Regions from separate parts of the Nocardioides lacus genome, predicted to be linked through region 2. Evidence: riboswitches for the same ligand, from Rfam matches in the RefSeq annotation. Region 2 holds a riboswitch; each other region holds the start of a gene.
The links. Region 2 has a riboswitch for cyclic di-AMP ahead of P5P86_RS06595 (C40 family peptidase). Riboswitches for the same ligand answer to the same signal wherever they lie in the genome.

Region 1: another riboswitch for cyclic di-AMP. It lies ahead of P5P86_RS13740 (transglycosylase family protein); the one in region 2 lies ahead of P5P86_RS06595 (C40 family peptidase).
Region 3: another riboswitch for cyclic di-AMP. It lies ahead of P5P86_RS08220 (C40 family peptidase); the one in region 2 lies ahead of P5P86_RS06595 (C40 family peptidase).

The regions. Positions count from the first base shown of each region.
Region 1 covers NZ_CP123620.1:2,903,937-2,913,800, reverse strand. Annotated here, with positions in the region: gene P5P86_RS13780 (APC family permease) at 1-50, shown strand, start outside; gene speB (agmatinase) at 93-1,148, shown strand; gene P5P86_RS13770 (flavin monoamine oxidase family protein) at 1,145-2,515, shown strand; gene P5P86_RS13765 (DUF2269 family protein) at 2,602-3,042, shown strand; gene P5P86_RS13760 (LapA family protein) at 3,168-3,665, shown strand; gene P5P86_RS13755 (hypothetical protein) at 3,670-3,843, shown strand; gene P5P86_RS13750 (OsmC family peroxiredoxin) at 4,002-4,445, shown strand; gene P5P86_RS13745 (alpha/beta hydrolase) at 4,492-5,250, shown strand; cyclic di-AMP (ydaO/yuaA leader) riboswitch at 5,337-5,481, shown strand; gene P5P86_RS13740 (transglycosylase family protein) at 5,482-5,820, shown strand; gene P5P86_RS13735 (SDR family NAD(P)-dependent oxidoreductase) at 5,905-6,672, shown strand; gene P5P86_RS13730 (MFS transporter) at 6,697-8,184, opposite strand; gene P5P86_RS13725 (hypothetical protein) at 8,301-8,879, shown strand; gene P5P86_RS13720 (MerR family transcriptional regulator) at 8,913-9,380, shown strand; gene P5P86_RS13715 (NAD(P)-dependent alcohol dehydrogenase) at 9,505-9,864, shown strand, end outside.
Region 2 covers NZ_CP123620.1:1,407,246-1,417,109, forward strand. Annotated here, with positions in the region: gene P5P86_RS06575 (hypothetical protein) at 2-535, shown strand; gene P5P86_RS06580 (response regulator transcription factor) at 580-1,275, shown strand; gene P5P86_RS06585 (sensor histidine kinase) at 1,268-2,485, shown strand; gene P5P86_RS06590 (HAD-IIA family hydrolase) at 2,515-3,318, shown strand; cyclic di-AMP (ydaO/yuaA leader) riboswitch at 3,512-3,702, shown strand; gene P5P86_RS06595 (C40 family peptidase) at 3,709-4,356, shown strand; gene P5P86_RS06600 (PilZ domain-containing protein) at 4,385-4,999, opposite strand; gene P5P86_RS06605 (HNH endonuclease signature motif containing protein) at 5,155-6,384, opposite strand; gene P5P86_RS06610 (hypothetical protein) at 6,803-7,429, shown strand; gene P5P86_RS06615 (TadA family conjugal transfer-associated ATPase) at 7,336-8,070, shown strand; gene P5P86_RS06620 (type II secretion system F family protein) at 8,070-8,921, shown strand; gene P5P86_RS06625 (type II secretion system F family protein) at 8,918-9,859, shown strand.
Region 3 covers NZ_CP123620.1:1,741,988-1,751,851, reverse strand. Annotated here, with positions in the region: gene P5P86_RS08245 (response regulator transcription factor) at 1-598, shown strand, start outside; gene P5P86_RS08240 (Flp family type IVb pilin) at 752-973, shown strand; gene P5P86_RS08235 (Flp family type IVb pilin) at 978-1,202, shown strand; gene P5P86_RS08230 (M48 family metallopeptidase) at 1,215-2,438, opposite strand; gene P5P86_RS08225 (hypothetical protein) at 2,435-3,685, opposite strand; gene P5P86_RS08220 (C40 family peptidase) at 3,739-4,725, opposite strand; cyclic di-AMP (ydaO/yuaA leader) riboswitch at 4,739-4,912, opposite strand; gene P5P86_RS08215 (hypothetical protein) at 5,081-5,287, opposite strand; gene P5P86_RS08210 (NYN domain-containing protein) at 5,371-6,675, opposite strand; gene P5P86_RS08205 (DEDD exonuclease domain-containing protein) at 6,749-8,542, shown strand; gene P5P86_RS08200 (Lrp/AsnC family transcriptional regulator) at 8,553-8,831, shown strand; gene trpD (anthranilate phosphoribosyltransferase) at 8,879-9,864, opposite strand, start outside.

The sequences.
Region 1 (9,864 bases), 1.5 Mb from region 2:
TGGTGGACCCCGCCGACGAGCCGGCCGAGCCGGCCGTGGGATCCGCCTGATCCTCCGACCCTCCCCGACCTTCCCGATCCAAGGAGATCCCCATGGTCCGCTACGGCCCGCAGTTCGGCCCGGACATCACCTTCCTCGGCGTCGAGCGCTGCGACTGGAGCGAGCCCTCGACGTACGCCGAGGCCGACGTGGTCATCCTGGGCGCGCCGTTCGACGGTGGCGCCTCGCACCGCGCGGGCACCCGGTTCGGCCCGCAGTTCATCCGGCAGACCTGCTACCTGGCCCACGATGGCTCCCGGCCCTCGCTGGCAATGCGCGTCGACGCGCTGCAGGACCTGCGGGTGCTGGACGCCGGCGACGTCGAGATGTTCTCCGGCGACGCCGAGCGCTCGGTGCGCGACCTGCAGGAGGCGGTCCACGCCGTCACCAGCAACGGCGCCATCCCGCTGATCCTCGGCGGTGACCACACCATCGCGTGGCCCGATGCCGCTGGCGTGGCTCAGCACTACGGCCCGGGCCGGATCTCGATGATCCACTTCGATGCCCACGCCGACACCGGCGACATCGAGTTCGGCGCGCTGATCGGCCACGGTCAGCCGATGCGCCGCCTGATCGAGTCCGGCGCCCTGCGTGGCGACCGATTCCTGCAGATGGGTCTGCGCGGGTACTGGCCCGGTCCGGACACGCTGGACTGGATGGCGGAGCAGGGCATGAGGTCCTACGAGATGACCGAGATCGTGCATCGCGGCCTCGACGTCTGCCTGACGGAGGCCTTCGAGATCGCCACCGACGAGTGCGACGGCGTCTTCCTCTCGGTCGACATCGACGTCTGCGATCCCGGGCATGCTCCCGGCACCGGTACGCCGGAGCCCGGCGGCCTGACCGCCCGACAGCTTCTGGACTCGGTGCGCCGGATCGCCTACGAGCTGCCCGTCGTCGGCATCGACGTCGTCGAGGTCTCGCCGCCCTACGACCATGCCGACATCACCTCGTTCCTCGCCAACCGGGTGGTGCTGGAGGCACTCTCCGGCATCGCCCGGCGCAAGCGCGATCAGCGCGACGGCACCTGCTGGGACCCCGCCCTACCCCTTCTCGCCGAGCGGAACCCGCCTCGGCTCAGCCTTGCTACGAACGGAGAATCCCGATGACCAGCCCCCACCACACGCACGACGTGATCGTCGTCGGCGCCGGCGTGACCGGCCTGACCGCCGCCTATCGGCTGACCCAGGCCGGCAAGGACGTGCTCGTCCTGGAGGCGCGCGACCGGATCGGCGGCCGACTGCTCAACGAGGTGCACACCCAGGGTGCGGCCGGTGAGCACGAGGCCGAGTTCGAGGTCGGGGGCCAGTGGGTCTCCCCGGACCAGACCGCGCTGCTGGCGATGATCGACGAGTTCGGGCTGGAGACCTTCGCGCGCTACCGCGCGGGTGACTCCCTCTACGTCGACCGCCGCCGCGAGGCGCACCGGTTCACCGACGAGCTGCCGGTGTCCGAGGCGACCAACGCCGCGATCGAGCAGCTCACCAAGACCCTCGACGGTCTGGTCGCCGAGATGGATCCCGACCGGCCCTGGGAGCACCCCGACGCGGCGCACCTGGACAGCGTCTCCTTCAGCGCGTGGCTGCGGGAGCAGTGCGACGACGAGGAGGCGTGCGACAACGTGGCGCTCTACGTCGGCCCGGCGATGCTGACCAAGCCGTCGCACTCCTTCTCCGCGCTGCAGGCGATCCTGATGGCCGCCAGCGCCGGCTCCTTCAGCAACCTGGTCGACGCCGACTTCATCCTCGACCGGCGCGTCGCCGGGGGACTGGCGACGGTGCCCCGGACGCTGGCCGAGCGGCTCGGCGAGCGGATCCGGCTGGATGCGGACGTGACCCGCATCGACTGGCGCGAGGACGGTGCGGTGGTGCACGTCGGCGAGGAGACCTTCGCGGCCGCGCACGTGATCCTGGCCGTGCCGCCGACGGTCGTTCGCCGGATCCGGTTCGCCCCTGAGCTGCCGGCAGAGCACCGGATGGCGCGCGAGCACCAGTCCTTCGGGCTGGTGATCAAGGTCCAGATCGTCTACCCGACCCCGTTCTGGCGCGAGCAGGGCCTCAGCGGCACCGGCTTCGGGCCGTACGAGCCGATGCACGAGGTCTACGACAACACCCCCGAGGGCGAGGAGCGCGGGTTCCTGGTGGGCTTCGTGGCCGGGCTGAACGCGGACGAGGTCGGCCGGCTGAGCGCCCAGGAGCGGCGCGAGCGCATCCTGCGCTCGGCGGCGGCGTACTTCGGCGAGCAGGCACTCTCGCCGGTGGTCTTCCACGAGAGCGACTGGCAGCACCAGGAGCTGACCGGTGGCGCCTACGGCACCAGCTTCGACCTGGGCAGCCTGACCCGGTACGGCGCGAAGCTGCGCGAGCCGCTCGGTGCGCTCGACTTCGGCAGCAGCGACGTGGCGGGGCTGGGCTTCCAGCACGTCGACGGCGCGATCCGGGTCGGCGGTGAGATCGCCGCTCGGCTGCTCGCCTGACCGCCGGGCGTCCGTGGCCTGATCGCGGATCGACCGACCGGGGCCCGGTCGTCGACAGGTGCGAGGGCGGGCGTAGCCTCACCGTCATGTTCAAGGTGCTGCTCGCCCTCCACCTGCTCGCCGCTGTCTTCGCGGTCGGCCCCCTCGTCCATGCCGCCACCACCGCCTCGCGGGGTCTGCGGCAGCAGGACGCCGCCGTCATCAAGCAGACCTCGCGGATGGCGACGATCTACGCCTACGCCTCCGTGCTGGTGGTCATCTTCGGCTTCGGCCTGATGTCGATGGACTCGCCGTACCACCCGGGCAAGGTCGCCAGCTTCGGCGACGTTTGGATCTGGCTCTCGCTGCTGCTGTGGCTGGTCGCGGCGGCGCTGGCCCTGTTCGTCGTCGTCCCGACGCTGGACAAGGCCGCCGCCGACGTGGCGTCGGGGCCGTCGCTGGTCGGCAAGGTCGCCGCCGCGGGCGGCATCACGGGCATCCTGTTCGCCGTGATCATCTTCCTGATGGTGTACCAGCCCGGCTCCTGATCGACACCGCCCGCCAGGGCGTCGGGCCCGGGTGGGCGCCGTACGCGGTGCTGTGTGCCCGGGGGCCGGGCCACGGTTGTGACCCTCGCGCGGCGAACGGGGCCTCGGATGGGTACTGATCCCCTATGACCGACCTGCCGCAGCACTCCGGCGACCCCTATCCGAACGACCCCTACCCCGGCGACCCGGCCTCGACGGACCCGTCCGCGACGAACCCGCTGCGCCCCGATCCGGTGCAACCCGACCCGGCCACGGGCCCTTCGGGAACGGGAGCGCCCGGGACGATTCCCGGCGACACCCCGGCCGATACCGCACCGGGCCACGAGCCCCCGGCACGGCCCGACCCGCTGCGGTCCTCGCGCACCGGTCGCGCCTGGGTGTCGATCATCGCGCTGGGCGTCGTCCTCGTCCTGCTGATCGTCTTCATCGCCCAGAACACCCGCAGCGTGACGGTCTCGTTCCTCGGCTGGCAGGGCCGTACGCCGCTGGCGGTGGCGCTGCTGATCGCGACGGTGGCGGGTCTCTTCCTGGCCGGCGTCGCCGGAACGCTGCGGATCTGGCAGCTGCGCCGACGGGTCAAGCGTGAGGCCAGGCGCGATACCAAGCGGCGCCGGGCCGCGTGATCGCGTGTACGCCGACACCAAGCCCTGCCAGCTCTGCGGCGCGCCGGTCGACCTGCGTCCGCGCGAGGCGGGCGACCCCACCCGGGTGACCGAGGCCGACGGGACCCCCGACGAGCGGGTCTGCAGCAACGCCGAGTGCCCCTCGAACCGCGCCGCGGAGGACGCCCCGCTGCCCTGAGCGCGCCCTGGCCGCCCGCTGAGCGCGCCCTGGCCGTCGCCACGCCAGCGTCGGCCGGCTGGTGCAGCACGGCGGGTGTAGGAGGAGGGCGAATCAGGTACAGCGAGGTCGACGACCACCGCGGTGGCCCATCACCGCCATGACACGAAGGAGCCGCTATGCCCACGCGCACCGCACGCACCGCCTGGAACGGCACGCTCGAGAAGGGCTCGGGCCAGGTCGAGCTGACCAGCTCCGGCGTCGGGACCTATGACGTGTCCTTCCCCAAGCGCGCCGCCGAGGAGGCGGGCGGCGCCACCAGCCCCGAGGAGCTGATCGCCGCGGCCCACACCGCCTGTTACGCGATGCAGCTCAGCGCGGAGATCGCCCAGCGCGGCGGCACGCCCGAGGCCCTCGACGTCCAGGGGGACGTGTCGCTGGGCCCGGACCAGGCGGCCGGTGGCTTCAAGCTCACCGGGATCAAGCTCGCCGTACGCGGCGAGGTGGACGGCCTCGACGAGGCCGGCTTCCGGGAGGCGGCCGAGGCGGCCAAGGCCAACTGTCCGGTGAGCAAGGCGCTCACCGGTGTCGACATCACCCTCGACGCCGCGCTCGAGAGCTGAGCGTCGCGGGTACGGCGGAGGGTCGCGGCGTGACAGATTGGGCCCCATGAGCGCCGATCCCGCGATCCTCACCGAGCCCGGCCCCCAGCCCGACGCCGAGGCCTCCTACGGCCCCGAACCCGACCAGGTGGCGGACCTCTGGCGCGCGGACCGCGACCACGCGGGACCCGGCGATCGAGGCGACAGGCCGCTGCTGGTGATGCTGCACGGCGGCTTCTGGCGTCCGGCCACCGACCGCATGCACACCCGCCGGCTCGGCGCCGCGCTGCGCGCGGCCGGCTGGTCGGTCGTGGTGCCGGAGTACCGGCGCGTCCCGGGCGACCCCGACACCACGACCGCCGACGTCCGGGCCGCGCTGGCAGCCCTCCCCGAGCTGATCGGGCATCGCCCGAGCGGCGTCGTCGTCCTCGGCCACTCCGCCGGCGGCCACCTGGCGCTCTGGTCGGCCGCCGCGGCTCCGGCCAGGGACCTGGTGCTCACCGTCGCCCTGGCTCCGGTCGCCGACCTGGTCCTCGCCCACCGGCACAACCTCGGCAGCGGAGCCGTGACGGCGTTCCTCGGCACCCCGCCCGAGCTGCGGGCCGACCTGGACCCGGTGCGCCTGGCGGCCCCGGCCACGCCGGTGGAGATCCTGCACGGCACGGCGGACGATGTCGTACCGCTGGCGCTCGGCAGCTCCTATGCCGGCGCTCACCCGGACACCCGCCTGCACGCGCTCGCGGACGCCGATCACTTCGATGTCATCGATCCGGGCTCGGCCGTCTTCCCCCGCCTGCTCGAGGTGCTCGGCCGGGCCGGAGTTTGACCTTGGCGGGAGCGATCTGCCTACCCTCGGTGCGTCCCGGGACCTCCGGGCCGACCGCCGCGTGACGCCGAGTCCTGTCCCGCGCGGCGGTGACACCGACCTGTTCGGGCAGGAGCGGGGGACCCAGGAACCGCGGGTCTGACGACCCTTGGGGTGAAGCCGTGCACGCGCGGCCGGGCATCTTGCGCCCGAACCCGACAGCTAACTCCGCAGGCGCGCAGGAGATCACCCATGCGCATGCGCACCCTCGTATCAGCGGCTGCCCTGACGGCGGCCTCGCTCGTCCCGGTCGTGGCCACGGCCGCTCCCAGCTCGGCCGTCACGGCCCACACCTGGCAGCGGCTCGCCGAGTGCGAGTCCAGCGGCCGCTGGCACGTCAACACCGGCAACGGCTACTACGGCGGCCTGCAGATCAGCGCCGGCACCTGGCGCGCCTACGGCGGCCGTCATTTCGCCTCGCTGCCCCACCGTGCCAGCAAGCACCAGCAGATCAAGGTCGCCAACCGGATCAAGGCGCATCAGGGCTGGGGCGCCTGGCCGGCGTGCTCGAGTCGCATCGGCGTGCGCTGAGGCTCACGTCGGTCGACCCGCCCGAAGTGGGCACTGGTCCCAGGGCGCGGTCGACCGACGACCGCCCGGCGAGAGGTGGAGGACATGCTGCTGGAGGGCAAGACAGTCGTCGTCACGGGCGGGAACAGCGGGATCGGTGAGGCCATCGTGCTGGCAGCCGCCGCCGAGGGCGCCAACCTCGTCATCGACTACGTCGCCCATCCGGAGGAGACCGAGTCGCTGATCAAGCGGGTCGAGGACGCCGGCGGCCGCGCGGTCGGGATCGAGGCGGATGTGTCCAGCTCGGGTGACCTGCACGCGATGGTCCAGAAGGCGGTCGACAGCTTCGGCCGCCTCGACGTGTTGGTGAACAACGCCGGCATCGAGACCCGAACAGGGCTGCTCGACACGAGCGAGGAGGACTTCGAGAAGGTCCTGGCGATCAACATGAAGAGCGCGTTCTTCGGCAGCCAGGCCGCCGCGAAGCAGTTCATCGCGCAGGGGGAGGGCGGCCTGATCCTCAACATCTCCTCGGTGCACGAGGAGTGGCCCATGCCCGGCAACATCGCCTACTGCGTGTCCAAGGGCGGGATCAGGATGCTCACCAGGACGGCCGGCGTCGAGCTGGGGGAGCACGGCATCCGGATGGTCAACGTGGCGCCCGGTGCGGTCAGCACGCCGATCAACGCCTCGACCGAGTCCGACCCGGAGAAGATGAAGCGGCTGGAGGCTGCGATCCCGCTCGGTCGGATGGCCGAGCCGCGCGAGATCGCCGACGTCGTCGTCTTCCTCGCCTCGGGCAAGGCCGCCTACATGACGGCGACGACGGTGACCATCGACGGCGGGATCATGCAGGGCAGCGTCGGTCTGTGACAGCCGGCCCGCGGTGCCGCGGCCTCAGGCGGCGGCCTCGGCCGACTCGTCCAGGAGGCGGTTGACCTGCTCGGTGGAGCGCTGCGCCCATCCGGTGCTCGCGAGGACACCGAGCAGCAGCACGACGACGCCGACCACGGTGACCAGCCACCACAGCGGATGGGTGTGGGCGGCGAAGGACGGCCCGAGGTTCGTCGCGGCCCCGACGCCGGTGAGGGTGCCGGCGAGGGCCACGCCGATCGCCGAGCCGGTCTGACGGCAGGTGGAGGCGACCCCGGCCGCCACGCCGGCCTGCGAGACCGGCATGCCCGAGACAGCGGTGTTGGTGATGGGGGCGTTGATGGCACCGAAGCCCAGCCCGAACAGGACGTAGCTCGTGCCGATCAGCCACCAGGAGGTGTCGGTGGTGAGGAACGTCAGGCTGATGCCGCTCAGCGCGAGCATCGTGCCCGCGAAGACGAGCGAGGGGCGGGTGCCGAACAGGGAGACCAACCGGCCGGAGGCGAGCGAGGCGACCAGCGTGGTCAGCGCGAGCGGCAGCATCCGCAGGCCGGCGTCGAAGGGGGAGAGCCCGCGCACCTGCTGCAGGTAGAGCGCATTGACGAAGAGGAAGGCGCCGTACGCCGCGAAGGCGATCAGGGCGGTGATCGTGGCCGAGGCGAACGGCACGCTGCGGAAGAACCGCAGGTCGAGGAACGGTTCGGCCACACGGCGCTCGACGAGGACCAGGCAGAGCGCGGCGAGCACGGCGACGGCGAGCAGCACCACGATCCGCGGTGACCCCCAGCCGGCCTGGGGCGCCTCGATCAGGGCGTAGACGAGGCTCGCCAGGAAGACGATCGCGAGCGTCTGGCCCACCCCGTCGATCCGGCGCGGCCGAGCGGCCCGCGACTCGGGCACGAAGAAGTGGCACAGGATCACCGCCGCCAGCGCGATCGGGACGTTGATCCAGAAGATGCCGCGCCAGCTCACGTGCTCGGTCAGCAGGCCGCCGACCAGCGGGCCGAACGCCATCGACACCCCCACCACGGCGCCCCAGACGCCCACGGCGCGAGCCCGCTCGCGGCGGTCGGTGAAGGTGTTCGTGATGATCGACATTGCCACGGGGTTGAGCATCGACCCGCCGATGCCCTGGAGGACGCGCGCGCCGACCAGTGTCTGCACGTTCGGCGCGAGGCTGCACAGCAGCGAGGCGAGACCGAAGACGGTCAGGCCGATCTGGAAGACCCGGCGCCGCCCGACCCGGTCGGCGGTGGCGCCGCCCAGGAGCAGGAAGCTCGCGATCGCCAGGGTGTAGCCGTCGATGGTCCACTGCAGCGTCGAGACGTCGGTGTGGAGGTCGGCGCGGATGGAGGGCAGGGCCACGTTCACGGCCGTGGCATCCATCGAGACGATCAGCAGACTGCAGCAGCAGATCGCCAGCACCAGACCCTTGGACGGCGGCTCGATCTCGCGGCTCGTGCGACGGGCGACTGGTCGATCGAGCTTCGGGGCAGCCGGTTTCGTCGTCATCGTTAGCAATGCTAACTGCCGCCAGGGAACGCTCACGCGTCGATGACATCGGTCGAGGAGTGGTCTTGGGCACACTTTCGCGGTGCAAAGGGCCACCGTCGCGCCAGACGGGGCCGGTGGTCCGTCGTCTCGCCGTACTCGCCGCCGTACTCGCCGCCGTGCTGGTCCTCGCCGGTGGGACCGCCGCGGGTGTGCGACATCTCCGTGCCGACCACGACGGGCGTCGCGGAGTGCCGGTGTACGCCGTCGCCCCCGCCGTACCGGTGGCGACCCGCGTGGTGCGACATCGGGGCGCGCCGCCGACGTGCATCGTCGCCACGCACGGCTCCGGCGCGGGGCCGTCGTCGGGCACGACCTGGCTCGATCCGCGTCCGAGTGGTGGTGAGCTGCTGTGGCGCCCCGGGCTGAACTCCCGCCACTGCCGGGCCTCGCTCGCCGTGCTGGACGCCGCGCACGCCCGCGCGCTCGTCGCCGCCGTGGACAGCGCCCCGGTGCAAGCCCCCGGGCGCTCCAGCTGCCCGATGGACGACGGGAGCAGCGTCACCGCCTACCTCTCCCATCCCGGCACCGCCGAGGCGGAGGTCGTCACGATCGAGCTGAGAGGCTGCCAGCTGGTCGCCGCCCCCGGCCGGAGCGTCCTGACGACGACCACGGCACTCCGCCGCGCGCTCGGACCCCCGCCGAAGGGTCTTTGACTTCGAGTACTCGAAGTTCCTACGGTCGAAGACGTGAGCACGAGGAGCCACCGCTACACGATCACGGAGACGGCCGCGCTGACCGGTCTCCCGGCCACCACCCTGCGCTACTACGAGTCGATCGGCGTGATCGCGCCGATCAGCCGCGGCGCGAGCAGCAGGCACCGGGTCTACGACGAGGACGACCTCGACCAGGTGATGTGGGTCGCCTGCCTGGCGGCGACAGGGATGTCGGTGAGCGACATGCGGACCTACATCGCCAACGGCGGCCAGGGTGCGGCCGCCGCCCGGGACCAGATCGACCTGCTGGAGCAGCAGGAGCGGCGGCTGGCGGTCGAGGCGGAGCAGGTGGCGCTGCGACAGCGCTACGTCCGGCTCAAGATCGGTTACTGGCAGGCCCTCGAGGCGGGCGACGAGGCCCGCGCATCACAGCTCTCGGACGAGGCGTCCGCGCTCGCGGACCGCCTCAAGAGGACCACGAAGAACGAGGAGAGACGTTGACCTTCACCGCCGACCGCCGCCACCGGGCCACCCGAGGCGGGCTCGAGCACGTCAGCGACGAGGAGTACGGCGCCTGAGCGCCGTACGTCCGCGACCACCCCACCCCGAAAGGAAAAGTCTGTTGATGCGCGTCAACGCCTACGCCGCACCCGCCGCCGGAGAGCCGCTGGCACCGACAACCGTCGAGCGCCGCGACGTCGGCACGAACGATGTCCTGATCGAGATCGAGTACGCCGGCATCTGCCACTCCGACATCCACACCGTGAACGGTGACTGGGGACCGCAGCCGTTCCCGGTCGTCCCGGGCCACGAGATCGTCGGCCGGGTGACCGAGGTCGGCGACGGCGTGACCCGGCACCGCGTCGGTGACCGGGTCGGCGTCGGCTGCATGGTGAACTCCTGCGGCGAGTGCACCAACTGCCGCAACGGCGACGAGCAGTACTGCCGCCGGGGCATGACGCCCACCTACGCCGGCACCGACAGG
Region 2 (9,864 bases):
CGTGGAGATCTCCACCGTTCCGCACCGGCGGGCCGCTTCGGCCCGTGGCTGGCTGGTGGCCGGCGGGCTGGTGATCGTGGTGGCGGTGGTGCTTCTCGGCGTCCAGGCGCTGCTGGGGGTGCAGCCTTCGGTGGTCGCCGGCCACGACCTGGCCGGCAAGGCCGATCGCGGCACGCTGCTGCTCTCCACGCAGGCAGCGGTCGGCCAGCTGCGTGTCGGGGACGTGATCACGTTCCGGCCGCCCGCGCCGTACGACCGCGGGGTCCGGGTGACCCGCGAGGTGGAGGCGCGCGACCTGCTCGGCGCCCTCACCGCGAGCGACGCCGGCGTCGATCCCTGGCAGCTGCCCACCAGCGGACCCGACGTGGAGCGCGCGGTGGTGCGGGTGGCCTATCTGGGCTACCCGTTCCTCGGCTCCGGCTCGCTGCTGGAGCGGGTCCTGCTGCCGGTCGTGCCGGTGATGGTCATCGCCGCGGCGGTGCTGATCGCGGCCGGACGGACCAGGCGCCGGCGCACACCGCGCCGGGCCGCGTGAGGACTTATCCTGCCGGGTCGAGCCGTGACCTCTATCCTTCTCCCGTGGTTCATCGTGTGCTGGTCGTCGAGGACGAGGAGGACATCGCCTTCCCCCTCGTGCGCACCCTCGAGCGCGAGGGCTACGACGTCAGCTGGGTCCAGACCGGCGCCGCTGCGCTCGAGGCGCTCGACGGACGCACCGAGATCACGCCCGACGTGGTCATCCTCGATCTCGGGCTGGGCGACATGGACGGTCTGGACGTGTGCCGGGAGGCTCGCTCGGCCGGGTACGACGGCGGCATCATGATCGTCACGGCCCGGGCCGGTGAGCTGGACCGGGTGGTCGGGCTCGACTACGGCGCTGACGACTACCTCGCCAAGCCGTTCGGACTGGCCGAGCTGCAGGCCCGGGTGCGCGCGCTGCTGCGCCGTACCGGTGTCCGAGCGGTCCCCGGCGCCGAGGGCGGGCTGCGGATCGACGTCGCCGCCCACCGGGTCTATGTCGACGACCGGGAGGTGCCGCTGACCGGCAAGGAGTTCGAGGTGCTGGCCGTGCTGGCCCACGCTCGGGACAAGGTCGTCCCCCGCGAGCGGCTGATGGCCGAGGTCTGGGACGAGAACTGGTTCGGCTCGACCAAGACGCTCGACGTCACGATCGGGCGGTTGCGCAGCAAGCTGGAGTCGGCCGGTGTGGCCGACCGGGTGGTCGCCGTCCGCGGCGTGGGGTTCCGCCTCGAGGGCAGCCCCTCGGATGCTTAGAAGGCTCGTCCTTCTCCTTCTCGCCCTGGTCCTCGTCCTGGTGCCGGCTGGCTACCTGCTGCGCACCTGGTCGGTGGAACGCTCGGTGCGCTCCCACGATGGCGAGGCGGGGCATCGAGACGTGCTGGTGCTCGCCGCACTCCTCGACCAGCGGCTCTCCTCGGGCGGGATCGTCGACCCGTCCCTGTTGCGGCCCATCGCCGGACCCGATGTGGCGATCCGCTACCACCCGGCTACCGGCCCCGACGTCGAGGTCCGTGGGTCGGGCTACACCGGCTCCCTGGACACGGACCCCGGCAGTGCCGACGTGTGGTCGGCGGCCCGCACCGCCGACGGCGGGTACGTGCTGCTCAGCGAGGATGCCGGGGTCGTCCGTGCCACCGCGTGGCAGAGCCGGTCGGACCTGGTGCTCCTGCTGCTGATGACGGTGGTGGTGGCGACGTTGGTGGGTCTGCTCCTCGCCGGGTGGTACACCCGGCCGTTCCGTCGACTGGCAAGGGCGGCCTCGTCGCTCCGCAGGGGCCGGTTCGAGCTCGACCTGCCGCGGCGCGGTGCTCCCGAGGTGCGCGCGCTAGCCGAAGCGCTCGATGCCAGTGCGCAGCAGCTGCAGGACCGGTTGGCCGGGGAGGACGAGTTCGCCCGCCGAGCCTCGCACGCGCTGCGCACGCCGCTGACCGGACTGCGCTGGGAGCTGGAGGAGGCGGCGGTCCGCGACGACCTGCCCGAGCATGTCGCCACCGCGCTGGCCCGCTCGTTGCGACGGGTGGACCAGCTCGACGAGGTCACCGGCGAGCTGATCGCGGCGGCGCGAGGCCGCGCGTTGGTGGCGGGGGCCACCCTTCCCCTCGAGGCGCTCGCCGGTCAGGTCGCCCAGCGTTGGGCCGACGAGCTCGACGCACACGGCCGGGAGCTGACAGCGCAGATCGAGGGCGGCGCCGCGACGACGTACACGCCCGGTCCGGTGGAGCAGATCCTCGAGCTGCTCCTGGTCGACGTGGTCCACCGCAGCAGGGGCGCCGTCCGGATCGGCTTCGCCGTGGGCACCGAGGCGCACCTGCGCATCACCGTGCGGGCAGCGTCCGCCCGATCGGAGCGCAGGACGGGCGGCGCGCCGATGGCACGGGCCCGGGCCGTCGCAACCGCCCTGGGCGGCCGGCTCGAGGGCGAGTACGCCGCCGACGGCGTGGAGATCGTGCTCCCCAGGCGCTGAACCGGCCCTTGATGCGACAGGATGGGGACATGACGAGTGGTACCCACCGGCCGATCGAGACCTGGCTGACCGACATGGACGGGGTGCTCGTCCACGAGGAGGTGCCCCTGCCCGGGGCCGCCGACTTCATCGAGGCGCTCAAGGCCACCGGCCGCCGCTTCCTCGTCCTGACCAACAACTCGATCTTCACCCAGCGCGACCTGCGCGCCCGGCTGCTCGGAAGCGGCATCGACGTGCCCGAGGACGCGATCTGGACCTCGGCGCTGGCCACGGCGAAGTTCCTGGCCGACCAGCGCCCCGGTGGCTCGGCATACGTCGTCGGCGAGGCCGGCCTGACCACGGCGCTGCACGACGTGGGCTACGTGATGACCGACCGCAGGCCCGACTACGTGGTGCTGGGGGAGACCCGCACCTACTCCTTCGAGGCGATCACCCGCGCGATCCGGCTGATCGAGGGCGGCGCGCGCTTCATCGCGACGAATCCGGACCCGTCCGGGCCCTCGCAGCACGGCACCCTGCCGGCGACCGGCTCGGTGGCGGCGCTGATCTCGACCGCGACGGGGCGCACGCCGTACTTCGTGGGCAAGCCGAACCCGCTGATGATGCGCACCGCCCTGAACCGGATCGAGGCGCACTCCGAGACCACCGCGATGATCGGCGATCGGATGGACACCGACGTGATCAGCGGGCTCGAGGCCGGCCTGCGGACCTTCCTGGTGCTGACCGGTTCCACCCGAGCCGACCAGGTCGAGGGGTTCCCGTACCGACCGACCACCGTGGTCGACTCGGTCAAGGATCTGATCCCCCTGGTGCACCCGCCGAAAGCCGACTGAGACGGCGCGACCGAACCGGCTGTCGAGGCGGAACCGCGTGATTTGAATCGCATTCAAGTTGAGGATTCACGCTTAGCGTGTGACCTGCGTCACTGAATCAGCGGCACCCTGTTTGGATTTCCGCTGATTGGTATGCCTACCGTCTTGATCGTTTGCGCCAGCAAGCACCGGCCCCGGCACACGCCGAGTCCTGCCCCTTCCGGAGCCGGTTCCGTAAGACGATCACCCAGGGGCAGGAGCGGGGGACCCAACGTTCCACGCGGCGGCGCCGGACCACCGGCGTGCCGCTCGGGGTGAAGCCGGACGTCTCGCAGTTCCAGGACGTCGGCCGGGCACCTTCTCGCCCGAACCCGACAGCTCACCTCGCAGGCGTGGGAAGGACACCCACGCATGCCCAACTTCATTCGCACCACCATGGCCGCGACCGCCTGTGCCGGCCTTATCGCCCTTCCGGCCGTCGGCGCCCACGCCGTCGGCGCCCCGACCACCAGCCTGTCGAGTTTCACCCTGCCCGCCGCGGCCCCGGCGAGTGCACCGGCGAGTGCACCGGCGGACGGTGCCGCCACGGCCACCTCCAAGGCCGCGGTCGTCACCCCGAGCGCCAAGCCGCGCCTGACCAAGCACGAGCGCAAGCTGCGCATCGAGCACCGGCGGAAGGTCCGGCGCAACCACCGGGTGGGACGCGCGCTGCACGTCGCCGCCCGGCAGCAGGGCGACCCCTACCGCTGGGGTGCCACCGGCCCGACCTCTTTCGACTGCTCCGGTCTGATGCTCTACTCGTTCCGCGCGGTCGGACTGCACCTCCCGCGGACGGCGGCGGCTCAGTCCGGCGCGGTGCGCCACATCTCCCGTGCGCACATGCGGCGCGGCGACCTGGTGTTCTTCACCTCGGGTGGTCACGTCTACCACGTGGGCATCTTCGACGGCTGGAGCCACGGTCGCCGCATCATCATCCACGCGCCGTACTCCGGCGCCGACGTGCGCAAGGAAGCGATCTGGACCAACGGCTGGTTCCCCGGCACGCTGCGGCTCTCCTGAGCGCGCCCGCCGGCGGGTCCGGACGCTGTCAGCGCGAGAGCTGACGCGCCCGGATCTGCTCGGCGAAGACCGCCCGCCGCAGTGCCGAGCGGGTCCGCTCGTCGGGCGGGAGCGTGATCACCAGCTCGGTGATGTCGCGCTTGGGGGTGCTGCGGAAGAGGTCGCCGTCGAGGGCGAACTCGGCGCCGCCGAGGTTGAAGTGGGCCCGCAGGCTCGGCTCCTCGCCCTCCTCCGGCGTCGGCAGCGGCTGCGGCATCTGGCAGCGCAGGGCCGCCTCGCTCACGTCGAGCAGCGACGCCTCGAACTTCTCCTCGCCGTACTCCAGGATCAGCGGCAGCGCCACCGACACCCGCACGTGGGCGCGCCGGTTGGTCACCCGGACCTTGCTGATCGGCTCCGCGTGCCAGATCCGGACCTTGCCGTCGATGGCGCGCTCGGTGACCCGCACCGACTGTGCGTAGAGACCCACCGCCGAGGTCCACTGCACCTCGAACGGCCGGCCGATGTCCAGGTCGGTGTCGAGGGGAAGCCCGAACGGGCGGGCCAAGATCAACGCACCCTCGGTGATCCCCTCCACCCGGCTGGCGAACTCGCCGCTCTCGCCGCGCAGCAGGACCGGCTGGTTGACGTCGGGCGAGTGCATGCCCTTCTGATCGGCCGGGACCCGCGGTTCCGGAGCCGCCACCCGCGAAGGCGAGCTGGATATCCTGGGAGTCACTGCGACATCGTGCCAGGAGAACCACGCTTTCCGTGGCGGTACTGGCAATCGCGTGCACATTTCTGCCGGCTTAGGGCCGGTCACCGTCTCTGAACCGCCGAACGCCGGTGTTGGAAGCGGTATCGGCCGTCGGGGAGCCTGATCGTCGCGTAGGTGGGGTCGTGGGCGCGTCTGTGGTGGTGTCCGCAGAGGAGGGATCCGTGGGCGAGGTTGGTGTGGCCGCCGGTTGACCAGGGTTGGTCGTGGTGGGCGTCGCACCAGGGTGCGGGGACGGTGCAGCCTTCTGCACGGCAGTGTTTGTCTCGTAGGGCGAGGGCTTTGCGCTGGGTTGGGGTGAAGAGTCGTCGGGTGCGGCCCAGGTCGAGGGGTTCGGAGTTGCCGCCGAGGACGGCGGGGATGATGCCCGCGGTGCAGGCCAGGCGGCGGGTTTCGCCGGTGCTGATGGGGGTGCCGTCGTCGAGCCATGCGACACCGAGGTCGGCCTGTAGCTGGTCCAGGGTCATGGTGACGATGACGGTGGTGGCGTCGCCGCCGTGGGCGGGGAGTCGGGTGGGGTCGGTGTTCTCCAGGAGTTGGGCGAAGGCGTGGGCGAGGAGCCGGCTGCGGGGTTGGACTCTGCCGTCGGCTTCCAGGGCGGCGATGCGGGGTTGGGTGTAGGCCTGCAGGTAGGTCCGCAACCGATGACCCACGACCTCGGGCACGATGCCGTGGATCCTCGTCATGCCGTCGCCTTGGTCGGTGATCGACAACGTCGCTCTCGCTTGGGCCTGTTCCTCGAGCCGGTGGATCGCTGCGGCTTCGGCGGCTTCGGCAATGTCGGGGGCGATGACCTCTAACAGATGCGTGGTGAGGCGGCGTAGGTTCTTGGGCCGGTGCTCACTCGCGAGGTCGCACAGGGTGACCTCTGCCTGGGCGAGGACCTCGGCGGGTAGGTCGTCGGGCAGGTCGTCGAGTCCACGGAGGATGACGCGGGCGTGCTCGAGACTGAACCGACCCTGTGCGAGCCTTGCCCGGACCACCGGCCGACCCTCCAACTCCTGGGCGAGACGTAGCGTGGCGTGCGCGGCGGGACTCTCGACCCGGTGCTGGGCGATCAGCCAGGCTGCGACATCGCGGGCACCGACCTCGGCGGCCACATCGTCGGCGGAGGCGACCACGCGCAGGTACAGCTCCTCCAGCCGCGTCCGGGACCGCATCAGCGCGGCGAGCGCTTCCTTCTTCTCATTCGTTCCCAGGAAGACCGGGTTCGCGTCCGTGGCCTGGTCGAGGGCAGCAGCGATCGTGGCGAGTGTCGCCTGGATCTGATGCATGAGGACCACCACCGAGAGAGATCAGTTCGAACGCATGTTCGAAGCCTAGGTGGTCGGATGTGTGTGGTCAACCCTCTTTCAACAAACGCGTTCGGCGGAGATCTCGTCGTACTGGATCACGGCCATGGTGGCCCGACGCAACTGTGCTCAAGGCACTCAACCCGGCCAAGACACCGGGCCACGCTGGTACTGGCCCACGCTTTTCGTTTCCTCAGGCCAACCCGAAGCAACGGCCGCCTTCAAGGATCGAGGCGGACCGAAAGTGACCGCTCGACCCGCAGAAGGTGACGTCTCAACCCGTCGAAACTGACGCCTCGACGTGGGTTGTCCACAGTTGTCTGGACCAGGCCTGTCCAGGCAGCACACCGCGACGTACGGTGCTGCGACTGGAGTCCTCACTCGGGAACGGAGTCCGGCCATGGAGTCGACATCTTTTGTCGAGAGCGTCAGGCCTGTCGACGGACAGGTCGTCGAGCTGCTCGACGCGCAACTGCGCGCGGCCGTCCGGCAGGAGGCGGTCGATCCGCAGCGCGACCTCGGGGTCGTGCGCCGCCTGGCCGAGGCGGTGGTGCGTGCGCACGACGAGCGGTCGCTGACGGGGGCGGTCCAGCCGGTCGGCGATCCGGCCGCCGTGGTGGCCGAGCTGGTCGCGCGGCTGTCCGGGTTCGGGCCGTTGCAGCCCTATCTCGACGATGCGGAGGTCGAAGAGGTCTGGATCAACGATCCTTCGCGGGTGTTCGTGGCGCGGCGGGGGCGCCACGAGCTGACCAACCTGGTCCTGGATCCGCAGCAGGTCACCGATCTGGTGGAGCGGATGCTGAAGGCGTCAGGCCGGCATCTCGACCGCTCGACGCCGTTCGTCGACGCGACGATGCCGGGCGGCATCGCTTGCACGTGGTGCTGGACGGCATCTCGCGTGGCTTCGCGGCGGTCAACATCCGCAAGTTCTCGATGCGCGCCGCGCGGCTGGCGGACCTGGTCGCGCTCGGCAGCCTCTCCGCCTCGGCTGCCGCCTTCCTGGAGGCCAGCGTGCGTGCGGGGCTGAACATCCTGCTCGCCGGCGGGACCCAGGCAGGCAAGACGACCCTGCTCAACTGCCTGGCAGCCGCGATCCCCGGCGGGGACCGGGTGATCAGTGCGGAGGAGGTCTGGGAGTTGCGCTTCCCGCACCCGGACTGGGTGGCGTTGCAGACCCGGCAAGCCGGGCTCGAGGGCACCGGCGAGGTGCGACTGCGCGACCTGGTCAAGGAGACGCTGCGGATGCGGCCGAGCAGGATCATCGTGGGTGAGGTCAGGGCCGAGGAGTGCCTCGACCTGCTCCTCGCGCTCAACAGCGGCATCCCCGGCATGTGCACGCTGCATGCCAACAGCGGTCGCGAGGCGCTGGTCAAGATGTGCACACTGCCGCTGCTGGCGGGGGAGAACATCAGCCCCCGGTTCGTCATCCCGACCGTCGCGGCGAGCGTCGACCTGGTGGTCCACCTCGGGATGGACGCGCGCGGCGTGCGGCGGGTCAACGAGATCGTCGCCGTACCGGGGCGGGTGGAGAACGACGTCATCGAGACGGCGTCGATCTTCGAGCGGCACGGCACGGAGCTGCGCCGGGCGAGCGGGATGCCTCCGCGACCCGAGCGGTACGAGCGCGTGGGGGTCGACCTCCACGCCCTGCTCAACAGGGCCGGCTGATGGGTGCCGTGGTCGGCCTCGGCCTCGGCGTGGGCCTGTTGCTGTGCTGGTCGGTGGTTGCCGTGCCGCGAGCCGCACGCGGCCCGCGACGAGCCGAGCGCACCGAGGCGCTGCTGGCGCGAGCCGGTCTCGCAGGCGTCTCGTCGGCGAGCGTGTGGGCCCTGTGCCTCGCCTGCGCCCTGGTGGCGTTGCTGGCCGGCGAGATCCTGACCCGTACGCCGCCGGTCGCGGTGGTCTTCGCCCTCCTGGCCGGCTACCTGCCCGTCGGGGTGCTGGCCGGGCGGGCGCGGCGTCGCCAGCGCGAGTTCGCGGAGGTCTGGCCCGAGGCGGTCGACAATCTGGCCTCGGCCGTCCGCGCGGGGCTGTCCCTGCCCGAGTCGCTGGCGGGACTGGCGGTGCGCGGGCCGGCGGCGTTGCGCGAGCCGTTCGAGCAGTTCGCCCTCGACTACCAGGTCTCGGGCCGCTTCGGTGACTGCCTCGACCGACTCAAGGACTGCCTCGCCGACCCCGTCGGCGACCGGGTGGTGGAGGGCTTGCGCATCGCGCGCGAGGTAGGGGGCGGTGAGCTCGGCCGGCTCCTGCGCAACCTGTCGTCGTACCTGCGGGCCGAGTCGCGCACCCGGGCCGAGCTCGAGTCACGCCAGGCCTGGGCGGTGAACGGCGCTCGCCTCGCCGTGGCGGCGCCGTGGCTGGTGCTGCTCTTCCTCTCCTTCCAGCCGGACGTGATCCAGCGCTACTCCTCGGCGGCGGGCGTGGTCGTCCTGGCCGGTGGAGCGGCGGCCTGCCTGATCGCCTACCGCGTGATGCTGCGGATCGGCCGGCTGCCGACCGAGCGGAGGATCCTGCGGTGAGCGCTGAGGTCGTGGGGGCCGCGCTCGGTGCGCTCGGCGGCGGCGCGATCCTGCTGGTGGCGGCGAGGATCGCGGCGATCCGGCGCCCGCAGTTCGCGGTGCGTGTCCTGCCCTACCTCCGCGACGTCGGCGCCGATCCCCGGGCGATCGCAGCGACGACCTCAGCCCCCGCGCTGCCACCCGTGGTCGGTGCGGTCTTCGGGCCCGGCCTGCGGGTGGCCGCCGACGGCGTGGAGCGGGTCCTGGGCGGAGCAGCCTCCGTCCAGCGCCGGTTGGATCGGGCCGCCCTGGATCGCACGGTGCTCGACTTCCGCGTCGAGCAGGTCCTCTGGGGGCTGGTCTGCTTCGCCGTCGCGGCGTTCCTCGGACTGCTCCGCGGCCTGCGCGACCCGAGCGCCGCCCTTCCCACCCTGGTCGTGTGCGTCGTGGGCTTCGTGTTCGGGGTCCTGGCACGCGACTCCTGGCTGAGCACGCAGGTACGCGACCGGGAGCGGCGCATCGTGGCGGAGTTCCCCACCGTCGCCGAGCTGCTCGCCCTGTCGGTCGCCGCGGGCGAGGCCCCGGTGGTAGCCCTCGACCGGGTCGTACGCCGCAGCAGGGGCGAGCTGTCGCATGAGCTGGGCCGTGTCCTCGCGGCGGTCAGGACGGGTCGGCCGGTGGCCACCGCCTTCGACGAGCTGGCCGCACGTAGCGGCCTGCCGCTGGTCGCTCGTTTCGCCGCGGGCATCGCCGTCGCCGTGGAGCGCGGCACGCCGCTCGCCGACGTCCTGCACGCCCAGGCGGCCGACGTGCGCGAGGCCGGCCGTCGCGAGCTGATCGAGGTGGCGGCACGCAAAGAGGTCCTGATGATGATCCCGATCGTCTTCCTCGTGATGCCCACGACCGTTGTCTTCGCGTTCTTCCCCGGTGTCCTCGGGCTGCATCTGGGCATGTCCTGAATCTC
Region 3 (9,864 bases), 330 kb from region 2:
GGCGGGCGTGATCGACCTGGAGGAGGATCTCGACGTGGTCGCTCAGGCCGGTACCGTCGCCGATGCGCTCGCGCTCTACGCCCGGCTCTCCCCCGACGTGGTCGTCGCCGATCTGCAGCTGCAGGACGGCACCGGGCTCGACATCCTGCGCGCGATCCGGCGCCAGAGCAACACCACCGGCGTGGTGGTGCTCACCATGCACTCCGGGGACGACCAGATCTTCGCCGCGATGGAGGCCGGCGCCTCGGGCTTCGTCGGCAAGGACGCCCCCTCCCAGGAGGTCGTCCGCGCCGCCCGGCATGCGGCCGTCTCGCCGCGGTCGTTCGTCTGCTCAGGGCTGGTCGGAGCGATGATGCGCCGGCACACCAGCGAGTCGACCCGCCTCTCCGATCGCGAGCACGACGTGCTGGTCCTCCTCGCCGACGGACTGGGCGCGGCGGCGATCGGCGAGCGCCTCTACCTCTCGGAGTCCACCGCCAAGTCGCACATCGCCCGGATCTACCAGAAGCTCGGCGCCGCCAACCGGGCCCAGGCCCTCGTCACCGCCATGCGGATCGGGCTGCTCTCCAGCGTGAATCCCACCGGCTCCACGAGCTGACCCGGGACCACCCCGCTCCCCCGGATAGTCCGAACGGACTACGCCGGTCGGCACCATCACCCGATCCCCCGCGAGCCCTCCTCAGGTGACCATGGACACATCGGCGGGTGCGTTCGCCCCGCCCGGGGGAAAAGATCCTGAGGGGGACTCTTCATGCTGGAATATCTGCGCATCATGCTGGACGCGCGCCTGGCCAAGATGGACGAGCGCGGTGCGTCCGCCGTCGAGTACGGGCTCCTGATCGCCGGCGTCGCCGCACTGGTGGTGGGCATCGTGTTCGTCTTCGGTGACAAGCTGCACAGCGTCTTCCAGAACACCTGCAACTCGGTCAGCAACTCGGACTGCTCGAAGGCGACCAACACCACCGGCGGCTGACCGCATGACCCGGGCGAGCACGCCGACCGGCATCCGCCGGATAGCGATGACCGAGCAGCGACAGCGCACCGACCGCGGGGCCTCCGCGGCCGAGTACGCGCTGCTCGCCGCCGGCATCGCCGCCCTGATCGCCGGGATCGTGTTCCTGCTCGGCCCGCACGTGAGCGATCTGTTCGGCAACACCTGCGACAAGGTCGCGGGCGCTACGCACCAGGGCGCGTGCACGTGACGGCGGCGCCGCTCACCTGCCGCCCAGCACCCGCTTCGCGACGGCGATCCGCTGCAGTGCCGTCGGGTGTGACCCGAACAGGAACTGCGACCACGCCGGCGGCGTCGGGTCGGCCAGCGCGCTGATCGCCAGCCGGCGCTGCAGCGCGACGAACGAGCCCTCGTCCCCGGTGGTCTCCAGGGCGGCCACGTCGGCCCGGGTCTCGATCTGCCGGCTGATGGTGTTCTCCACCGGCAGCGCCAGCACCGAGGCCAGGGCGAAGAGCGCCAGCAGCAACGGCACCACGGCCGGGTCACGCAGCCGGGTCCCGCGACGGCCGAGGAGGAGGCCCAGCAGACCGACGCCGAGGAACGCCGCCGCCACCCCGAGCAGGGTCCCGCTCAGCACGTCGTCGTGGTGGGCGTGCCCGAGCTCGTGGGCCACGACCGAGAGCACCTCGCCTCGCGGCAGGTCGTGGATCAGGTTGTCGTAGAGCACCACCCGGCGGGTCGATCCGAAGCCGGTGACGTAGGCGTTGAGCTCGGTGGTCCGCTGCGAGGCGTCCACGACCAGGACGTCGTCGAGGTGGACGTGCTCCTTCGCCGCGAGCTGCATGATCTGGGTGCGCAGGTCGCCCTGGGGCAGTGACGTGAAGTCGCTGAAGAGCGGCTCCACCAGGACCGGGTAGACGAAGGAGCCGAGCAGCACCAGCGCGGCGATCACGACGCCGGCGATCGCGGGCCACGCCCGCTGCCAGCGTCGTGCGATGCCGAGCAGCACCACCACCGCGATCGCCGTGGCCACCACGGTGACGCCGGTCCCGATCCCCAGGTCGGAGAGGTACGACGCCCAGCTCTGCCGTGACAGCCCGTAGCGCAGTTGCTGGTGCTGCAGCGCGATGTCGAAGGGCAGGGTGACGATCCGGCCGAGGACCGTCACCAGCACCACCAGCACCGTGGTCCGCAGCCACCACGGGCCGCGCAGCCGCGCGTCCACGGCCCGTCCGAAGCGGGTGAAGCCCAGCAGGCAGGCGACCAGCACCGAGACGACCAGGCTGCTGCGGCCCAGCCAGCGCGCCGCGTGGGAGTACGCCGTGGCGCGCTCGATCTGCGCCGGGGTGAAGACGCTCTGGGCGCTGGGCGGGTGCAGCCGGCCGCCCGGGTAGGGGTGCCAGGGCACCAGCACGACGGCGAGCACGACGAAGGCCACCGCTCCCCCGGCTGCCATGGCGAGCGAGAGCCGCCGCACGGTGATCACCGGGCGAGCCCCTGCAGCTCCCGGCGCCACTGCGTGGTGAAGTCGGTGAGCCCGAAGCCGAACTGGCGGCGCATCGTCGCGTCCAGGCCGGCACCGCCGCGGACGTCGTCGTACAGGTGGACCAGGGCCTGCTCGCCGCCCAGCCGGGCCAGCAGCCGGCAGGCCAGCCAGGCCGCCTCGTACTCGGCGCCGAAGGACTCCGACTGGTCGTTGAACTCGGCCGAGCCCGGCAGGTGCGCCGGCGCACCGTCCGTGCGCACCTCGGCGATGATCTGGCGGGCGGTCGTGGACAGGGGCAGCGTGACGTCGCGCAGCGCGACGTAGTCGGCGAAGCCCTCCAGCAGCCACGGGGGGAGGGTCTGGTTGGTGGCCACGTCGGTCGCCGCATGCGTCGCCTCGTGACTGAGCACGATCTGCGCGCCCTGGGTGTTGAGGCCACCGATCACCTGCGGGTTCACCAGCACGTGCACGGGGCCGCTGGCGCTGCCGTCGACGCTGGCGGTCACCGCGGCGACGCCGTGGTAGGTGCCGCTCGCAGCACCCATCATGCGCTCCAGGCCGGCCTCGTCGGACGGCACCTCCAGGACCAGGTCGGGGTGTGGCCAGGGCAGCACCTTGCGTACCGCCGCGACGGCGCGGTCCGCCAGCGTGCCGTACCGCGCCGCGCGCCGCTGCGCGGCCACACCGCTGCCGGCGAGCACCACCGTCGCGTCCTCCGTACGCCGGACCTGCACGGGGCCGGCGAGCCACAACGGCAGCCGCCCCTCACCGGCACCGAAGCCTGTCACCTCGACACGGCCGCCGCCGTCGTCGCCGGCCGGGGCGAAGGTAGCGCTCACGTCCGTCGAGGCGGTCGAGGCGTCGACGCCGCCGAACCGCCAGGTGATCGCGACGTCGGCACTCCACGAGCCGTCGCGCGCCACCGCACCGTCCTGCGCGACGTAGCGTGCGGTGAAGTCCTGCACCCGCAGCGCCACCGCGTTGGCCACGGCCGTCCGAGCGGCCGTGCCCTGGACCTGGTCGGGCCGAGCGTCGCGCACCGCTCGCTGCAGGGCGTTCAACGCGGCCGCCGCCTCACCCGGTTGCTCGGCCGCCGGCCGGCCCGAACGGGCGGCTCCTGCGGGCACCACGTAGGTGTCCCGGCCGTGCAGCCGCCAGGCGAGCACGCCGAGGGCCACCGCCAGCACGACGACAGCCGCCACGACGACGCGGACCGCCACTCGCGAGGAGCGGCGGTCCGTGGTCATGGCGCCGAGTCAATCAGACCCGACCCAGGTGAGGTGGTCGGGGTTGGTGCGGGTCAGCCCGGGCGGACGGCGCCCACGTAGGGCATGGAGTACAGACCGGTGACCTTGACGCCCACGCTCGGGTTCTCGGCGTTCACGATCAGGCCGTTGCCGATGTACATGCCGACGTGGCTGATCGGGTGGTAGTAGAAGACCAGGTCGCCGGGCTGCAGGTCGGAGGCGGCGATGTGACGACCGGAGTTGTACTGCGCGGCCGAGGAGTGCGGCAGCGAGACGCCCGCGGCGCCCCAGGCGCGCATGGTCAGGCCGGAGCAGTCGAACGCGTTCGGCCCGGCCGCGCCGTAGACGTAGGCCTTGCCGACCTGCGCCATCGCGTAGGAGATCGCCGTGGCGGCGCTGCCCGTGGCAGCGATGTCGTCGGTCGAGACCCGCGTCGAATCGCGGGAGAGCAGTGCCTCGCGCTGCTTGGCCTGCAGGCCGTCGAGGACCTTCTTGGCCTCGGCCAGCTTGTCGTCGATCGTCGCCTTGGCCGCCTTGAGCTGGGCCTGGGTGGCGGTGACGTCGGCGGCGCGCTTCGCTGTCGCCTGCTGGCGCAGCTCGAGCGCCTGCACCTGGTGGGAGTAGTCGGTGAGCAGGCTGTCCTGGATGCCGTCGTAGGCGGACATGGTGGACAGCCCGGCAAGGAACGCCTTGGGGTCGTCGCTGACGACGACCTGGCCCACGGCGGACATGTTCGAGCCCTCGAACTGACGCATCACCGAGTCGCGGACCTGGTCGCGCACACCGCTGAGCGCCTTGTCCTGGCGCTTCTGGTCGGCCTGGAGGTCGGAGAGCTCGCTGCGCAGCTGCTTGAGCCGGACGTTCGCGGCGTCGTACTTCTCACCGGCGGCGTCAGCCTGCTGGTAGAGGTCGTCGACCTGTGCCTGGACGTCCTTGATGGAGGGGGTCGCGTGGGCGGAGGTCGAGGGCAGGATCCCCACGACTCCGGCGACGGCGAGCGTCGCGATACCAGCGATGAGGCGGTTCCGACCGTTCAGCACGAGCGGGCGTTCTCCCTTGTCTGTCGTACGCCTACCGGGTGAGCTGACGGATTCGGGCACGACATGCCCTACTCCCACTCCTCACGTCCACCTCGGACGTGCCTTGCGGGAGATTCACCCCAGATGACGGCCAGGCCGTCGATGGTTCCCCGGCTCGTGATCCACCCCGATGTGGCTCACGACTCAGCGCGGCACCCGCGCGGATCCGGTGTGATCCACTGCCTCGGGCACCAAGTGACCTAGACCTTAACCGAGGGCGGCACAGCCTTGCCAATCCCTCTCCACAGTGTGTCGATATCCAATCTGACCCACGCATCACTCCTGTCACATCCGTATCAGGAGCCCCACGCATCGGCTAGGCCGACTCGATCGCGGGACCCTCCACCGGGGAGACGAGCCGCAGCGGTGGCACCAGGCCACCGTCGGCGAGCACCTGCAACGCCCGCCTCTCCTCGTCCTCCATCGTCAGCTCGGGTGGCAGGCCCAGCAGCACCGTCACCACGCAGTCGTGACACTCCAGGCCTCGCACCACACAGGTGTCGCAATCGATCGTCGTGCTCATGTCGGCGACGTTCGCAGCCACCACCGACAGTTTTGGTACGGCGGTCGGCCGGTGTGTCGCAGCGATGCCGACCCCGGCCCCGGTCAGCGCAGCGCCTGCAGCAGCACCGGTGTCGGCACCGGCCGGCCGCCGCTGAGCGCGATGTCGCGCGCCACGGCCTGGTCGTCGCTCACCACCAGCACCACCCGCCCCGGGGGCTCGGCCGCTACCAGCTCACGGATCACGTCGTCGGCGATCACGCCGGCCGGGCTGAACACGACCCGCACGCCGCGCGGCGCGCCGGCCAGGTGACGGGCAGCGGCACCGGGCACGGCTGCGGCGTCGAAGACGACGGTCGTCTCGGCACCGGTACGCGCGACCAGCGGCGCCAGCGCCTGCATCAGCCGGATCCGCTGCGCGTCGAGCGCCGAGGCGGGCCAGGCCTGCTTGGTGACGTTGTAGCCGTCGATGACGAGCCTCGCCCGGGGCATCGCCAGGTAGCCCTCCAACTCGCCGAGGCTGGCGACCGTGCGACTGCGTCCGGCGGGCCCGGGCGGTGCCTCGGCGTACGTCGCCTCCACGCTCTCCCCCGGCGTGCCGCTGGCCTGAGGCAGGGCGAGCTCGCGGCGCAGTCCGGAGGCGGCGTCGATGATGGTGTCGAGCAGTAGCCGCGAGCGCAGCGTGGCCTCCTCGCGCTCGCTGCGCGCTGCCCGGCGCTCGTCGCCGGCTTCGGCCTCGAGCTGGGCGACACGCGCCCGCAGCTGGCGCAGCTCCCGGGCCTGGCCGGCGACCGTAGCCTCGGCCTCGGTCCGGGCGGCCTCCGCGACGGCGAGGGTCTCCTCGACCCCCGCGAGCGCCTCGCGCCCGCCGGCCCGCGCCTCGCCCAACCGGCGACGCAGCAGCAGGTTCTCCTGCCTGGCCGCCTCGAGGTCGGTACGGCGACGCTCGCGGGCCTCGCGCAGCTCCTGCTCGAGCTGGTCCACCCGGCGCTGCAGGCGGGTCACGTCCTGATCGGCGACCCGGGTCCGGGTCTGCAGCCCGCGCAGCGCCTCGTCGAGCTGCTCGGTCCAGCCGACCGGCCGCACCAGCCACGCGAACGCCGCCGCCTCGGCCGGGTCGGCACCGGAGGGCAACCGGTCCGCGGCGTAGCGCGGACGGGAGGAGCGCAGCTGCACCGCGAGCCGCTCGCGCAGCCCCTCCTCGGCGTCGGGCTCCGCCTCGAGCGCGGCGGTGATCGCCGTACCTCCGGCCCGCGCCCGGCGCGCGGGCGCGAACGCCGCGATCCGTCGCAGGGTGGCGGGCAGCTCGGGGACCTGCGGGAGCACCTCGGCGCTGAGCGCGACGATCCGCGTCCGCACCGGCTCGGGGAGCTCGGCGACGGAGGGCACCGGGCCCGGGGCTGTGGTCACGAAGTGAAGGATAGGTGCGCCGACACAGCGCGCCGCCCCGGAACTGTCGGTGCTCGGTCCTACGGTCACGGACATGAGCAGCACCGCAGCAGCGACAGCGCGATCGCGTTGGGAGTCCCAGCGCAGCTTCGACGAGCTGGGGCGCCAGCTGCGCGACGTGACGTTCTGCGTGGTCGACCTGGAGACCACCGGCGGCTCGGCCGAGGCCGGGTCGATGATCACCGAGATCGGCGCGGTCAAGGTCCGTGCCGGCGAGATCCTGGGCGAGTTCCAGACACTGGTCAACCCGCACAGCGCGATCCCGCCGTTCATCGCGGTGCTCACCGGCATCAGCGACACCATGGTGGCCGATGCGCCAGGGATCGAGTCGGCGCTGCCGGCGTTCCTGGAGTTCGCCGCGGGGTGCGTGCTGGTGGCTCACAACGCACCCTTCGACGTCGGCTTCCTCAAGCACTTCGCCGCCCGCCAGCAGCGGCCCTGGCCGGCCTTCGAGGTGGTCGACACCGCGAAGCTGGCGCGCCGGGTGATCACCCGCGACGACGCGCCCAACTGCAAGCTGTCCTCGCTCGCGCAGGTCTTCCGCTCCGGCACCACGCCGAACCACCGCGCGCTCTCCGACGCGCGCGCGACCGTCGACGTGCTGCACGGCCTGATGGAGCGGCTCGGCGGCCTCGGGGTGCACACCCTGGAGGAGCTCCAGACGTTCTCCGCACGGGTCTCCACCGCGCAGCGCAAGAAGCGCCACCTCGCCGAGTCGCTGCCGCACGCACCAGGGGTCTACCTGTTCCGCGACGACCGCGAGCGGGTCCTCTACGTCGGCACCAGCCGCGATCTGCGCACTCGGGTGCGCTCCTACTTCACCGCCTCCGAGACCCGCTCCCGGATCGGCGAGATGGTCGGCCTGGCCGCCACCGTCACCGGGATCGAGTGCGCCACCACCTTGGAGGCACAGATCCGCGAGCTGCGACTCATCGCCGAGCACAAGCCGCGCTACAACCGACGCTCGCGCTTCCCGGAGAGGATGCACTTCGTCAAGCTCACCCGGGAGCCGTGGCCGCGGCTGTCCCTGGTCAAGCGCGTGCTCGACGACGAGGCCGACTACCTGGGGCCCTTCTCGTCGAAGAAGGTCGCCGAGAAGGCGCTCCAGGCGCTGCACGACACCTTCCCGGTCCGCCAGTGCTCGGACCGGCTGGCGCGCAGGGCGTCGAAGTCCCCCTGCGTGCTCGCCGAGATGGGGCGTTGCCTCTCCCCCTGCGACGGCAGCGCCGACGAGGAGGCCTACGCCGCGGTGGTCAGGCAGCTGCGCGACACCCTGCTGCGCCGACCCGACGAGGTGATCACCTCGATCAGTGAGCGGATGCAGGCACTGGCGGCAGCGGAGCGGTTCGAGGAGGCCGGGGTGCACCGCGACCGGCTGGCGGCGTTCCTGCGGGCCGCGGCGCGCACCCAACGGCTCTCGGCGCTGGCCCGGTGCGGCCAGATCGTCGCCGGCCGCCGCCGCGACGACGGACGCTGGGAGGTGCACGTGGTCCGACGCGGCCGGCTCGCCGCCGCGGGAACACTGCCACCGGGCGGCGATGCCCACGATTACGTCCGCCAGCTGTGCGCCTCGGCCGAGACCGTGCTGCCCGCCCCCGGACCGGTCCCCGCGGCGAGCGCCGAGGAGAGCGAGCTGGTGCTCAAGTGGCTGGAGTCGCCCGGGGTCCGGCTGATCGACGTCGACGGGGAGTGGACCTGCCCTGTCGCCGGCGCCACCCGACACCTCGCGGTGCACGATGCGGTCGAGGAGTCCCGCCGTACGCTCGTGCCCTTCGACGAGCGTCGTGAGCTGTCGACGGTCCATCAGGGCGTGCCGCTGGCGCGGTAACGTGCCGTGCGTGATCACCGCCATCGTCCACGTCTCCGCCGAGGTCGCCAGCATCCCCGAGGTCGCCGAGGCGATCGCCGCCATCGACGGGGTCAGCGAGGTCTACTCGGTCACCGGCCCGATCGACCTGATCGTGCTGGTCCGGGTGCGCACCCACGACGAGATCGCCGCCGTCGTCGCGGACCGGCTCAACAAGGTCCCGGGCGTCCTCGACACCGAGACGCACATCGCTTTCCGGACCTACTCCCGCCATGACCTGGAGGCGGCCTTCTCCCTCGGCCTCGACTGAGTCGAGTCGGGCCTGCGTCCCGGTCGAGTCGGGCCTGCGTCCCGCCGTCAGCGCGACGAGCCGGCGATCCACCGATCCAGGGCCGCCGCGGCAGCACCCGAGTCCACCGCCTCCGCGGCCCGTTCGACACCGGCGGCGAGCCGGTCCTCGATCGAGCCGGCGGCGTCGTCGTAGACCGCTAGGGCGGCGCCGGCGTTGAGCAGCACCGCATCGCGCACCGGCCCGCGCTCGCCCCCGAGCAGCCGCCGTACGACGTCGGCGTTGTGCGTGGCATCCCCGCCGCGCAGATCCTCGGCCGTCGCACGGCCGATGCCGAGCCGCGCCGGGTCGATCTCGTGCCGGGTGGTCTCGCCGCCGCGCACCGCCCACAGCGAGGAGGTGGTCGTCGTGGTCAGCTCGTCGAGCCCGTCGTCGCCACGGAAGACCCAGGCGTCGGTGCCGCGGGCGGCGAAGACGCCCGCCATCACCGGGGCCATCCGCAGGTCGGCACAGCCGATCGCGCTCGCTCCGGCATGCGCCGGGTTGGACAGCGGGCCGAGGAAGTTGAAGGTGGTGCCCACACCCAGCTCGCGCCGGGTGACGGCGGCGTGGCGCATCGCGGGGTGGAAGACAGCCGAGAAGAGGAACGTGATGCCTGCCTCCTCGGCCAGCGCGGCCACCCGCTGGACCGGCAGGTCCAGCCGGATCCCGAGGGCCTCCAGCACGTCGGCGGAGCCGGAGGTGGACGAGGCGGAGCGGTTGCCGTGCTTGACGACCTTCGCGCCCGCCCCGGCGGCCACGATCGCCGACATCGTCGAGATGTTGACCGACATGGAGCGGTCGCCCCCGGTGCCGACGATGTCGAGCAGCCGGCCCGGGATGGAGATGGGGGTGGCGCGCTCGTACATCGCCGAGACCAGCCCGACCAGCTCCTGCGACGTCTCACCCTTGGCCCGCAGCGCGATCGCGAAGCCCGCGATCTGCGACGCGGTGGCCTCGCCCTCGAGGATCTCGCCCATCGCCCAGGCGGTCTGCTCGGCGCTGAGATCGACGC